3 regions of the Streptomyces sp. NBC_01304 genome follow, and region 2 is predicted to be linked to each of the others. Evidence: riboswitches for the same ligand, from Rfam matches in the RefSeq annotation. Region 2 holds a riboswitch; each other region holds the start of a gene.
The links. A riboswitch is a leader RNA that binds a small molecule or an ion and turns the genes downstream of it on or off. The one in region 2 is predicted to bind thiamine pyrophosphate.

Region 1 (4,467 bases), 3.4 Mb from region 2:
CCGGCCTGGCCTTCTCCTGCGGCACTCGGGAACGGGCGAGGCGCCCTTCGGTGTTGAGCTCGCTCTGTGCGACTTCAACGGTGACCGATCGCTCGACCTCGCGACGACTGCCGGCAACCATGTCCTCCGGGTGCTGCCTGGACCGATCACCATGCGCGGCACCCGTAGGCCGGTCACGCTCAAGGAGCACGGGGTCGGCCTCGCCGCGGGCGACGTCAACGGTGATGGCCGGTGCGACCTTGTGGTCGGCGGAAACACTGTGTACGCCGGTACGCCGCGTGGGTATCTCCGGCAGGTGAAGAAGCTGGACAACGGCACGCCGTCCCAGTCGGTCATCGGCGACGTGAACGGCGACGGGTACGGCGATCTCATCGTGGGCAGCACCGCGACGTTCACCCCGGCGCGTGACGACCGGCGCCCCGACCCGGCCGGAGGGCGCATCGCCGTCCACCCCGGTTCCCGCGACGGGCTGAGCAGGAAGTCCGCGCAGATCTTCCACCAGGGCACACCCGGCGTGCCCGGCGCTCCGGAACCGGCCGACGATGCCGGGACCCGGGACGGGGACGACTTCGGCGCCCGGCTCGCGGTCGGCGACTGCGACCGCGACGGACGTACGGACATCGCCATCGGCTCCCCGGACGAGAGCCTGGGCTCCGTCGAGGCTGCCGGAGCCGTCATCGTGCTCCACGGCAGCCGGAACGGGCTGACCGTGGCGGGTGTGCAGGCCATCAACCACAACACGCCTGGTGTCCCGGGCAAGTTGAAGGCAGGCGACCACTTCGGTACGTCGCTGCGGCTGTTGGACGTGACCGGGGACGGCCGGGCAGAGCTGTTCGCGGGCACTCCATTCGAGAACAGGAGGGAACCTGGCAACTACCGGCTGGAAGACAGGGGCGGCGTCTACTACTTCCCGGCGACCGCGCAAGGCACCCTCACCACGACGGGATCGTGGACGCACGGCCCGCAGGCGTTCGGTGTGCCCAAAGTGCCAGCCGAGCATGGCAACGAGCACTTCGGCTACGACCTGGGGCGGTGACTGGGTCGCCATATGTCGCGGGCCCGTCGCGCCCGTCCGGGCCCGGCCGTCTGGGTCTGTCCGGTGGATCATGAGTGGTGTCGTGCCAGCGGTCGGCCCGGAAGCGAAGGTCATGCCAAGTGCGCACGCGGGGCGGGTCTGTGACCTGCCTTCGACTTCATGTGCACCAGCCTGCACGGCGCGGCGCCCAACAGGCGTCGCGACTGGTTCGAGACGACAGGACACCGGGGTGCGGCCGGACAGGTCGATCGATGAGCGGCGTACGGGCGCACGAAGCTCCTGGCAGCACGGTTGACCTTCGTCGCGAAACCGTACTGACCAGGAACTTCATCGTTCTACCGGGCCCTCCGACTCACTGCCTACCTCTCTGAGTTGAGGGCTATGGGACACGATCTGCGACAGTCCGCATTGACGCAGACGCCCCCGCGTGAGCGCTCCCCCTCAGTTCACGTTACGAGGAGAGCCTCACGTCAACAGGGCCCCGGCTCGGGCAGGCAGCGTCGCGGACCAGGACGAGCTCACACGCACCAAATCAGGAAACTCCGCCTTCATCCCGAACGAGAAGAGACGCCGCCGGCAGCGGACGTGACCGGCCCGGCATCCACCTGCACCATGAGGAGAATTCGGTGAACCCTGCCCTCGCGCGACTTGCCCAGCTGATTCCGCCCCCGGCCCACCCCCGAGACACCGACTGGTCCTCGGCCGAGCAGACACTCGGCCTCGAGCTGCCCCAGGACTACAAGGAGCTCATCCACGCCTACGGGGGCAGCAACTGGGACGACTACCTCTACCTCCTGGAGCCGGACTGCCCCAACGACAACTACGACCTCATCGAGTGGGAGGACCAGCAGGCCGAAGCCCTGGAGGGCCTGTGGGAGTTCGAGAAGAAGCCGCCCCGCCTCGAGGAAGAAGGGAGCCGGGTCATCCCCTGGGCGACCACGGACAACGGCGAATGCCTGTACTGGCTCATCAAGCCCGGCCAAGGCCCCGCCGACTGGACTGTCTTGGTCAACGAGGCACGCGGCGAACGCTGGGAACACCACCCCCTCACCTGCACCCAGTTCCTGGTCAAAGTACTCAGCGGCGTACTGACCTCCGGCGTCCTCTCGTCACGGTTCCCGCTGGCCACCCACGCGTTCCGTCAACTGCGGGCGGTGTAAAGCCGGAACCGGACCGTGCCGGGCAGCTCGGCCGCGTCCGCCGTACCGCCGACGTCCCCCGTCCACCCGGCAACGTCCGCCGCACCGACCTCGACTCGACCACACCATGCGGCCCCGCAGCCGCGACCAACTTCAAGCCGCGCTCCACCGAGGGCTTCGGGACACCCAGGTACGAGGCGACCGTCAAGAGGTTTCGGGTCGAGGCGGGTCAGGCGTTGCCGATGCCCTGCAACTCCGCCTCCTCTCCGCTCACGCTCGGCCAAGACGGTGTGAACCTGGGCTAGGTGCTGGCAGTCATGCGGCGAGCCAAATGAGACGGCAAGGCACCCGCGATGTGCAGCGGGCGGACGGTGACCATCACGCTCATGCCGAGGTCCCGGAAACTGAGCCATCCGCCTCCGCCAGCCCGGGCCATAGCAGTACAAATCTGGAAATCTAATCATTCTGGCGAGCGCGTCGGCCAAGACCCCGTGGCGCACCCCGAGTGCGAACTCCCGTTCCCGAGGGAGGTACAGTTCCTGCCGACCACCGCGGGAGCCCGGGAGTAGCCAGGCTGAGAGGGCGGACGGGAGTTACTCCCTTTCCGCCGACCGCATGAACCTGGACCGGGTAATGCCGGCGTAGGGAGAGTGTTGACGATGGATGCTGCCTCCATACCTGCCCAAGACGGCACTGCCGTGTCCCGTGCTGCCGTGGCGGACGTGATCGCCTCACTGCGGACCTCTGCGCCCCTGGTGCACTGCCTGACCAATGTCGTGGTGTCGCAGTTCACCGCGAACGTGCTGCTCGCGGCGGGCGCCGCCCCCGCGATGGTGCACAGCGCGGAGGAGGCCGGAGCAATGGCCCGGGTCGCCGGGGGCGTCCTGGTCAACCTGGGGACGGTGACGTCCGTGACGGCCCAGGCGATGCGGGTCGCGGTCAAGGAAGCGGCCGGGGCCGGACGGCCGTGGGTACTCGACCCGGTGGCGGTCGGTCCGCTGCCCTGGCGCACCGAGCTCGCTCACGAGCTCCTTGAGAGCGCTCCCCCGGCGGTCATTCGGGGCAATGCGTCCGAGATCCTGGCGCTGGACGGGGGCACGGGCGGGCGCGGCGTGGACAGCACGGACGCTCCCGAAGCGGCGCTGGCCGCGGCCACCGCGCTGGCCCGGCGCTACGGCTGCACGGTGGCAGTGAGCGGCCCGGAAGATGTCCTCACCGACGGGACGCGGGTGGTGCGCCTTGCCAACGGGCACCCCCTGCTGCCGCTGGTGACGGGCACGGGCTGCTCGCTCGGCGCCCTGGTGGCCGCCTGCACGGCCGTCACCGACGACCCGCTCCTTGCCGCTACTGCCGCGACCGGCCTGCTCACCGTGGCCGCCCAGGACGCCGCCGCCCGCGCGGCGGGGCCCGGCACATTCGCCGTCGCACTGATCGACGAGCTGCACACGCTCAGCCCCGACCGACTCGCCGACAGGCTCAACCTGCGCTGAGCCCGCAGGAGCCTGTGGCGAGCGGTCCCGCTGGGCCACGCCCCTGGGACAGTCCCCGCCCACCCTGGCTGCAGCCCCAACACCAAGTTGGGCAGTACCCGCACCCACTCCCTCGCCCCCGGTGGACAACGCACGGTTCCTGTATCCCAGAGCCCTGCCTGCCCATCCACCCATGCACGTCCGACGCCTTCCCCGGCCGGAAAAGAACACCTCCAAGGACCATCCCATGCGCCCGCCGCTCGACCTGTCCCTGTACCTCGTGACCGACACCCGGCTCTGCGGCGACCGCGGCGTCGCCGCCACCGTGGCAGCTGCCGTCAGGGGCGGCGTGAGCGCCGTCCAGTTGCGCGATCCGGACGCGGACGCCCGCACGCTGTTCTGCCTCGGCCGGGCGATCCAGGCCGAACTCGCGGGCACCGGCGTCCCCTTGATCGTCAACGACCGTCTGGACGTGGCTCTCTGGCTGGACGCGGACGGCGTCCACCTCGGGCAGCGGGACGTCTCCCCCGAGACCGCCCGGCGTCTGCTCGGTCCCCATGCGTACGTCGGCCTGTCCGTCAGCCGCCCCGAGCAGCTGGCGCACGTGCCGGACGCCGTCGACCACCTCGGTGTCGGCCCGGTGTTCCCGCAGTCCACCAAGCCCGACGCGGACGCTCCGCTCGGCCTGGACGGCCTGGCCCTGATCGTCCGGGCCAGCCCGCTGCCCTGCGTGGCCATCGGCGGGATCGGCGCATCCGAAGCCGCCGCCGCTGTGAAAAGCGGCGCCGCCGGGATCGCTGTCGTCAGCGCGGTCTGCGGGCAG
Region 2 (4,467 bases):
GATCGGCGAGAAGCCGTTCCGTGCCAAGCAGCTCTCGCAGCACTACTTCGCGCGGTACGCGCACGATCCGGCGGAGTGGACCGACATCCCCGCCGGATCGCGCACGAAACTGCAGGAAGCGCTGCTGCCCGATCTGATGTCCGTGGTGCGGAACATCTCCTGCGATGACGACACCACCCGCAAGACCCTGTGGAAGATGCACGACGGGACGCTCGTCGAGTCCGTCCTGATGCGCTACCCGGACCGGGTCACCATGTGCATCTCCTCGCAGGCCGGCTGCGGCATGAACTGCCCGTTCTGCGCGACCGGCCAGGCCGGGCTCGACCGGAACCTGTCGACGGCCGAGATCGTGCACCAGATCGTCGACGGCATGCGCGCCCTGCGCGACGGCGAGGTCCCCGGCGGTCCCGCGCGGCTCTCCAACATCGTCTTCATGGGCATGGGCGAGCCGCTCGCCAACTACAACCGTGTGGTGGGCGCCATCCGCCGCCTCACCGACCCGGAGCCCGACGGCCTCGGCCTGTCGCAGCGCGGCATCACCGTGTCCACGGTCGGGCTCGTCCCGGCGATGCTGCGCTTCGCCGACGAGGGCTTCAAGTGCCGCCTCGCGGTGTCGCTGCACGCGCCCGACGACGAGCTCCGCGACACCCTGGTACCGGTCAATACGCGGTGGAAGGTGCGGGAGGTGCTCGATGCCGCGTGGGAGTACGCGGAGAAGTCCGGCCGCCGTATCTCCATCGAGTACGCACTGATCCGGGACATCAACGACCAGGCGTGGCGCGGCGACCGGCTCGGGCGGCTGCTCAAGGGCAAGCGGGTGCATGTGAACCTGATTCCGCTGAACCCGACGCCCGGCTCCAAGTGGACGGCCTCACGGCCCGAGGACGAGAAGGCCTTCGTCGAGGCCATCGCCGCCCATGGGGTGCCGGTCACCGTCCGGGACACCCGTGGTCAGGAGATCGACGGGGCCTGCGGACAGCTGGCGGCGTCCGAGCGCTGACGGGGCCTCGCAGGGGCGGCCCGGAGCAGCGGGGGTCCCTTACGAGTGCAGTACTGTGCATTCGTACTAATGAAATCCGACAGGGGAGCGCGAACAGCGCTGAGAGTGCGGCAACCTGCCGCAGACCCTCGGACCTGATCCGGGTCATACCGGCGTAGGGAGTCAGCACCATCATGAACATCACCTTTCGGCGTGCCCTGGGCACGGTGCTCTGCGGCGCACTCGGTGCTTCGGCCCTTGCCGCCTGCGGCAGCGACTCCGGCGACAAGGCGTCCGGCGGCGACTCCAAGACCGTGACGCTCGTCAGCCACTCGTCCTTCAACGTCACCCCCGAGGTGCTGAAGGACTTCGAGAAGGCTTCCGGCTACAAGGTCAAGGTGCTCAAGAGCGGTGACGCGGGCGAGGCCGTCAACAAGGCGATCCTGTCCAAGGGCAACCCACAGGGCGACGTCTTCTTCGGCGTCGACAACACCCTCCTCTCGCGGGCCCTCGACAACGGCCTGTTCACGTCGTACGAGGCCAAGGGCCTGGACCGGATCCCCGAGGGCGTCCAGCTCGACAAGGGCGAGCACCGTGTCACGCCCATCGACACCGGCGACATCTGCGTCAACTACGACAAGAAGTACTTCGCGGACAAGAAGCTGGCGCCGCCGCAGTCCTTCGACGACCTCATCAAGCCCGAGTACAAGGACATGCTGGTCGTCGAGAACGCCGCGACCTCCTCGCCCGGCCTCGGCTTCCTGCTCGGCACCGCCGCCAAGTACGGCGACGACGGCTGGCAGGAGTACTGGACCAAGCTGAAGGCCAACGGCGTCAAGGTCATCGACGGCTGGGAGCAGGCCTACAACGAGGAGTTCTCCGGCTCGGCCGGCGGCAAGAAGGCCAAGGCCGACCGCCCGCTCGTCGTCTCCTACGCCTCCAGCCCGCCCGTCGAGGTCGTCTACGCCAAGGACAAGCCCAAGACGGCCGAGGACGCCCCGACCGGTGTCGCCACCGGCACCTGCTTCCAGCAGATCGAGTTCGCCGGCCTGCTCAGCGGTGCCAAGAACGAGAAGGGCGGCAAGGCGCTCCTCGACTTCCTGATCTCCAAGAAGTTCCAGGACGACATGCCGCTCAACATGTTCGTGAACCCGGTCGCCAAGGACGCGCAGGTGCCCGAGGTCTTCACCAAGTTCGGCGCCCAGGCCACGGACCTGCAGACGATGGACCCGAAGAGGATCGCGGACAACCGTGAGAAGTGGCTGAAGTCGTGGCAGTCGCTGGTCGTGAAGTAGGCAAGGCGGTCAAGAAGGTTCAGCTGCGAGGGAGCGCGACGCGGCTCGGTCTGATGATCGTGCCCGTCGTGTTCTTCGGGCTCTTCTTCGCCTACCCGGTCGCCGCGATCGTCGGCCGGGGACTGAAGGCCGACGGCGTCTGGCGCTTCGGCCGGATCGTCGACGTCCTCACCGAACCGGACATCCTGCACGTCCTGTGGTTCACCACCTGGCAGGCCCTCGCGTCCACCGCGCTGACCCTGCTGATCGCCCTGCCGGGCGCGTATGTCTTCGCGCGCTTCGACTTCCCCGGCAAGCAGCTCCTGCGGGCCGTCGTCACGGTGCCGTTCGTGCTGCCGACCGTCGTGGTGGGCACGGCATTTCTCGCGCTGCTCGGGCGCGGGGGCATGCTCGACGAGCTGTGGGGCGTGCGGCTCGACACGACGGTGTGGGCGATTCTGCTCGCGCACGTCTTCTTCAACTACGCCGTCGTCGTACGCACCGTCGGCGGCCTCTGGTCGCAGCTCGACCCCCGCCAGGAGGAGGCCGCGCGGGTGCTCGGCGCCTCCCGGTTCGCGGCCTGGCGCAAGGTGACGCTGCCCGCGCTCGGGCCCGCGGTGGCGGCGGCCGCGCTGATGGTGTTCCTGTTCACCTTCAGCTCGTTCGGCGTCGTCATGATCCTCGGCGGGCCGACCTTCTCGACCCTCGAGGTCGAGATCTACCGGCAGACCGCACAGCTGCTCGCCCTGGACACGGCAGCCGTCCTGACGATCGTGCAGTTCGCGGCGGTCAGCCTGATCCTCGCCGTGCACGCCTGGACGGTACGCCGCCGGGAGACGGCCCTGAAGCTGGTCGACCCGGCGCGGACCTCGCGCAGGCCGCGCGGGGCCGGGCAGTGGGGGCTGCTCGGATTCGTACTCCTGACGGTTCTGGTGCTGATCCTGGTGCCGCTCGGGGTGCTCGTCGAGCGGTCGCTGAGCACGTCCGAGGGGTATGGCTTCGGCTACTTCAGGGCGCTGACCTCGAACGAAGGCGGGGCGTTCCTGGTCCCGCCGATCGAGGCGATCGGGAACTCGCTGCAGTACGCGGCCGCCGCCACGGCCATCGCGCTGGCGATCGGCGGCCTCGCGGCGGCCGCGCTGACGCGGAAGGCCGGGCGGCTGGTACGCGGCTTCGACGCGCTCCTCATGCTGCCGCTCGGGGTGTCGGCGGTGACCGTCGGCTTCGGGTTCCTGATCACGCTCGACAAGCCGCCGCTGGACCTGCGGGCCTCCTGGATCCTGGTGCCGCTGGCCCAGGCGCTGGTCGGGGTGCCCTTCGTCGTACGCACCATGCTGCCGGTCCTGCGCGCCGTGGACGGCCGGCTTCGTGAGGCGGCCGCGGTGCTCGGGGCCTCGCCGTGGCGGGTGTGGCGCGAGGTCGATCTGCCGATGGTGCGGCGGGCGCTGCTCGTCGCCGCCGGGTTCGCCTTCGCCGTGTCCCTCGGCGAGTTCGGGGCGACCGTGTTCATCGCGCGGGCCGACAACCCGACGCTGCCGGTCGCCGTGGCGACGCTGCTCGGTCGGGCCGGGGAGCTCAACTACGGGCAGGCGATGGCCCTTTCGACCATTCTGATGGTGGTGTGCGCCGTGTCTCTGCTGCTGCTTGAACGTGTACGTACCGACAGGACCGGAGAGTTCTGATGGCGCTCCTGGAGCTTGATCAGGTCAGTGTGCGGTTCGGCGGAGCCGGCGGGCATGCCGCCTTGGATGCCGTCGATCTCGATGTCGCCGAGCACGAGATCGTGTGTGTGCTCGGGCCCAGCGGCAGCGGGAAGTCGACGCTCCTTCGGGTCGTGGCGGGGCTGCAGTCGATCGACGGCGGGCGGGTCCGGCTGGACGGGCGCGACCAGGCCGGGGTGCCCGCGCACAAGCGGGGCGTGGGCCTGATGTTCCAGGACCATCAGCTGTTCCCGCAGCGGGACGTGGGCGGGAACGTCGCGTTCGGGCTGCGGATGCACGGGGCCTCGAAGAGCGAACAGGCCGTACGCGTAAAGGAATTGCTTGAACTCGTCGGTCTTCCGGGAGCCGGGCGGCGGGCCGTCGGGTCGCTCTCCGGTGGCGAGCAGCAGCGCGTCGCCCTGGCGCGGGCGCTCGCCCCGCAGCCCCGGCTGATCATGCTCGACGAGCCGCTCGGCCAGCTCGACCGTTCCCTGCGCGAACGCCTCGTCGTCGA
Region 3 (4,467 bases), 4.3 Mb from region 2:
GACGAGCGGGTCCTGAAGGGTCGTGTCCACGCGCAGATTCTACGAGCGAGCGCTGACACCCCTTACCGGCCGGGGGAATCCGGGGCAGGACTGAAGCAGAGCTGTGACCTGCCCCACCCCCTGCACCCGGTCCCTACTCCTGTACCCGGTCCCTACTCCCGTATCCGGTCGCACGGCCGTGCTCAGAACGCGGGCCGCTCCGGATCGAGGCGGGCGAGCCCCTCCGTGGGCGACGAGGCCTCCGCGAAGTGCCGGCGCGGGATGCGTCCCGCGCGGTACGCGAGCCGGCCGGCCTCGACCCCGTGCCGCATGGCCTCGGCCATCAGGACCGGCTCCTGCGCCCGGGTCACCGCCGAGGCGAGCATCACCGCGGCGCAGCCCAGCTCCATCGCGAGGGCGACGTCCGAGGCCGTACCCGCGCCCGCGTCCAGAATGACGGGCACGCGCGCGTGCTCGACGATCAGCTGGAAGTTGTGCGGGTTGCGGATCCCCAGCCCGGAGCCGATGGGGGAGCCGAGCGGCATGATCGCCGCGCAGCCCACGTCCTCCAGCTTCCGGGCGAGGACGGGGTCGTCGTTCGTATAGGGAAGGACGGTGAAGCCGTCGTCGACCAGGGTCTCGGCGGCGTCCAGCGTCTCGACCGGGTCCGGCAGCAGGGTCCGCTCGTCGGCGATGACCTCCAGCTTGACCAGGTCGGTGCCGAGCGCCTCGCGCGCCAGACGGGCGGTGAGCACGGCCTCCCCGGCGGTGAAACAGCCCGCCGTGTTGGGCAGCAGCTGGATGCCGAGCTTGTCGAGGACGGACAGCACGGAGCCCTTCACGCCGGGGTCGACCCGGCGCATCGCGACCGTCGTCAGCTCGGTGCCGGACGCGGTCAGGGAACGCTCCAGGACGTCCAGGCTGGGCGCGCCGCCCGTGCCCATGATGAGCCGCGAGGAGTACGTCGTACCGCCGATGACCAGGGGATCGTCTGCCATGGGGATCAGCCTCCCTGGACCGCTGTGAGGATTTCGACGCGGTCGCCGTCGCGCAGCGTGGTGCGCGACCACGCCCCGCGCGGGACGACGGTTTCGTTGACGGCCGCGGCCACTCCGGCGGCCGCGGCGGTCAATGTGGTGACGAGGGCGTCGAGCGTGCAGCCCTCGGTGAGGGCGCGGGGTTCGCCGTTGACCGAGACGGTCGCGGCGGCTGTGGAGCCGGTGTGTACGGCTGTGGTGTCGGTGTTCATGCGGTCTGCTCCTGGAGGACCTCGAGAGCGCTGAAACGCCGCGGTGTGAACGGGCGTACGGCGTCGGGGAGTTCGCCCGTCGTCAGGGCGTGGGCCATCGCGTCCCCGGTGACCGGCGTGAGCAGCACGCCGTTGCGGTAGTGGCCGGTGGCCAGGTGGAGTCCGGGGAGCGCGGTCGGGCCGAGGAGGGGGGCATTGTCGGGGGAAGCGGGGCGCAGGCCCGCGCGGGTCTCGGTGAGCGGGAGTTCGGTGAGGCCCGGAAGCAGCTCGTGGGCGTCGCGAAGGAGCTCGTAGACGCCGCCCGCGGTCACCGTGGTATCCCAGCCGAGCTCCTCGCTGGTGGCGCCGACGACCAGCTCGCCGTTCTCGCGCGGCACCAGATAGACATCGCTGCCGCGGACCACGGCCCGCACGGTCCGGCTCAGGAAGGGCGCGTACGACGGCGGCACGGTCAGGCGGAGCACCTGGCCCTTGACCGGGCGCACGGGCGGGACGACTTCGGCCGGCACCCCGGCGAGCTTGCCGCTGAGGCTGCCGCCCGCGAGGACGACCTGGTCCGCGCTCAGCTCGGTGCCGTCCGCGAGAACGGCGCCGCGGGCCCGGTCGCCCACGACCGTCAGCCGGTCCGCCCACTGCCGGTGGAAGGTGACACCGGCCCGCTCGCACGCGATGACCAGGGCCTTCGCGAGCCGCCTCGGGTCGACCTGATGGTCGCCGTCGACCCGCAGACCACCGCGTACACCCGGAGCGAGCATCGGCTCCAGGCGTCGGCACTCGCGCCCCGACAGCCACTCCGACTCGAGGCCCGACTGCCGCTGCAGGGCGTGTAGTTCGCGCAGGTGGGCGCGGTCGTCGGCGTCCAGGGCGACGGCCAATGTGCCGCACGCGCGGTAGCCGATCTCCTGGCCGCTGGCCTCTTCGAGCTCGGCCGCGAAGGCCGGATAGCGCTCGGCGGAGGCGATGTTGAGGGCGAGCAGCGTCTGCTCGCCGTAGTGGAGTTCGGTGACGGCGGCGAGCATGCCCGCCGCGACCTGTGCGGCACCGCCGCCGGGCTCCGGGTCGACGATCGCGGTGCGCAGCCCGTGCTGCGCCGCCCGCCAGGCCGTGACCAGGCCGATGATGCCGCCCCCGAGCACGAGGGCGTCCGTCGTGGTGCGTTCTGTCGTGGTGCGTGGATGCATGGGTGTCCAGCCCCTCCCTTCGCCGGCATGACCCGGATCAGGTTCGTACGGTCGGAGGCGACCGAGCCTCCCTCTCAGCCCGGTGCTTCCGGGCTCCCGCGTGTGGTCTACGTTGGCCACCCTAGCCCGTCGCCCTTGCCCCCTTGAAGGGAGCCAGCCCCTATGGCCCGCTCGCTGGACGGACTCGTCCTGGCCCCGGTCGCCGACCAAGCGCCTGGTCAGGTGGGTACGCGGACACGGTTCACGTACCACGAGCTGGACGGCGCGATCTGGGCCGAGTACGCGGGTGGTGACGTCGTACGCGGCCATCTCGTCGGCACGCGCGCGGGGGACCGGATCGACTTCCGGTACGTCCAGTTGAAGCGCGACGGCGAGACCGCGTCCGGGCACTGCGTCTCCGAGGTGGTGGAGCTTCCCGACGGGCGGATCCGGCTCGACGAGACCTGGGAGTGGGAGTCGCGGCAGGGCAGCGGCACGAGTGTCGTGGAGGAGCTGCCGAGCTGATGACGGTCGCCGGGGGCGATCGCCGGGTGGTGTGCAGGAGGTCACGCCCCGACCTCGGGCAACTCCCCTACCTGACGGACCGTCAGTTGTTTATGGTGATCGGGTGAGCGAGCAGACGCAGCAAGGCGAGCGGCAGGACGCGCGGCACGTGGTCATCGTCGGCGCGGGCATGGCCGGCGTACAGACCGCGGTGGCCCTGCGCGAACGGGGCTTCACCGGCGCGGTCACGCTGATCGGCGCCGAACCGCACCAGCCCTACGACCGGCCCCCGCTGTCCAAGGCGGTGCTGCTCGGCAAGGCCGAGGGGTCCGCCTTCGACGTCGACTTCGAGCAGCTCGGCGTGGAGCTGCGGCTGGGGCGCGAGGTGACGGGCGTACGCCCCGCCGCGCATCAGCTGGACACCCCTGAGGGCCCGGTCGACTACGACGTCCTTGTCGCCGCCACCGGGGCCGAGCCCCTGCGGCTGCCGGGCACGGAGGGTGTGCCGGGGGTGCACCTGCTGCGCACCCTCGACGACGCGGAGCGGCTGAAGCCCGTGCTCGCCGAGCAGCACGACATCGTGGTCGTCGGGGCGGGCTGGATCGGCGCCGAATTCGCCACCGCGGCGCGCGAGGCGGGGTGTGCCGTCACGGTCGTCGAGGCCGCGGACCGGCCGCTCGCCGGGGCGCTGCCCGCGGAGGTCGCAGCTCCGATGGCGGCCTGGTACGCGGGGGCGGGAGCCGAACTGCGCACTCTCGCGCGCGTGCAGGGCATCGAGCCCGGCGCCGTGATCCTCGACGACGGCACCCGGCTGCCCGCCGGCGCGGTGGTCGTCGGCATCGGCGCCCGCCCCGCCACCGGCTGGCTCGACGGCTCGGGCATCGAGCTGGGCCCCGACGGAGCGATCGTCGCCGACGCCTCCCTGGCCACCTCGGCCCCCGACGTCTACGCGGTCGGCGACTGCGCCTCGTTCCCCTCGGCCCGTTACGGCGAGCGGCTGCTCGTCCACCACTGGGACAACGCCCTGCAGGGGCCGCGCACGGTCGCGGCGAACATCGTCGGCGCCACGGGGCCCGAGCCGGAGACGTACGACCCGGTCCCGTACTTCTGGTCGGAGCAGTTCGGCCGCTTCGTCCAGTACGCAGGGCATCACGGGGCCGCCGACACCCAGGTGTGGCGCGGCGACCCCGCGACCCCCGCCTGGTCGGTGTGCTGGCTGCGCGAGGGCGCCCTGGTCGGCGTCCTTGCGGTGGGGCGACCGCGGGACCTGGCGCAGGGGCGTCGGCTGATCGAGTCGGGGGCGAAGCTGTCGGCGGAGCGGTTGGCCGATCCTTCGGTGCCGCTCAAGAGCGCGTTGGAAAGCTAGGCGGCACGGCCTTCGGGCCTTCGGGGAGCCGGGTCGGGTGGCTGTCGTACGGCCTGTGGACGGCTGCCAGGTACCGACTGTCAGTCCGGGATGGCAGTCTTGTCCATGTGACCGAGATTGACGCAAAGACCGATGCTCTCGTCCCCGCGTGGCTGAACCTCCCCGAGATCGCCGAAATGTTCGGCGTCGAGGTGACGCGTGTGCGACAG

Region 1: another riboswitch for thiamine pyrophosphate. It lies ahead of thiM (hydroxyethylthiazole kinase); the one in region 2 lies ahead of OG430_RS15755 (thiamine ABC transporter substrate-binding protein).
Region 3: another riboswitch for thiamine pyrophosphate. It lies ahead of thiO (glycine oxidase ThiO); the one in region 2 lies ahead of OG430_RS15755 (thiamine ABC transporter substrate-binding protein).

Annotation. Positions count from the first base shown of each region.
Region 1 is NZ_CP109055.1:274,538-279,004, forward strand. Features, by position in the region: gene OG430_RS01180 (FG-GAP and VCBS repeat-containing protein) at 1-1,036, shown strand, start outside; gene OG430_RS01185 (SMI1/KNR4 family protein) at 1,663-2,196, shown strand; TPP riboswitch at 2,717-2,841, shown strand; gene thiM (hydroxyethylthiazole kinase) at 2,835-3,665, shown strand; gene thiE (thiamine phosphate synthase) at 3,892-4,467, shown strand, end outside.
Region 2 is NZ_CP109055.1:3,640,742-3,645,208, reverse strand. Features, by position in the region: gene rlmN (23S rRNA (adenine(2503)-C(2))-methyltransferase RlmN) at 1-1,000, shown strand, start outside; TPP riboswitch at 1,072-1,178, shown strand; gene OG430_RS15755 (thiamine ABC transporter substrate-binding protein) at 1,174-2,274, shown strand; gene OG430_RS15750 (ABC transporter permease) at 2,328-3,935, shown strand; gene OG430_RS15745 (ABC transporter ATP-binding protein) at 3,935-4,467, shown strand, end outside.
Region 3 is NZ_CP109055.1:7,951,510-7,955,976, forward strand. Features, by position in the region: gene pknB (Stk1 family PASTA domain-containing Ser/Thr kinase) at 1-30, opposite strand, end outside; gene OG430_RS35325 (thiazole synthase) at 183-977, opposite strand; gene thiS (sulfur carrier protein ThiS) at 983-1,228, opposite strand; gene thiO (glycine oxidase ThiO) at 1,225-2,409, opposite strand; TPP riboswitch at 2,407-2,519, opposite strand; gene OG430_RS35340 (hypothetical protein) at 2,572-2,913, shown strand; gene OG430_RS35345 (NAD(P)/FAD-dependent oxidoreductase) at 3,017-4,258, shown strand; gene OG430_RS35350 (Rv2175c family DNA-binding protein) at 4,366-4,467, shown strand, end outside.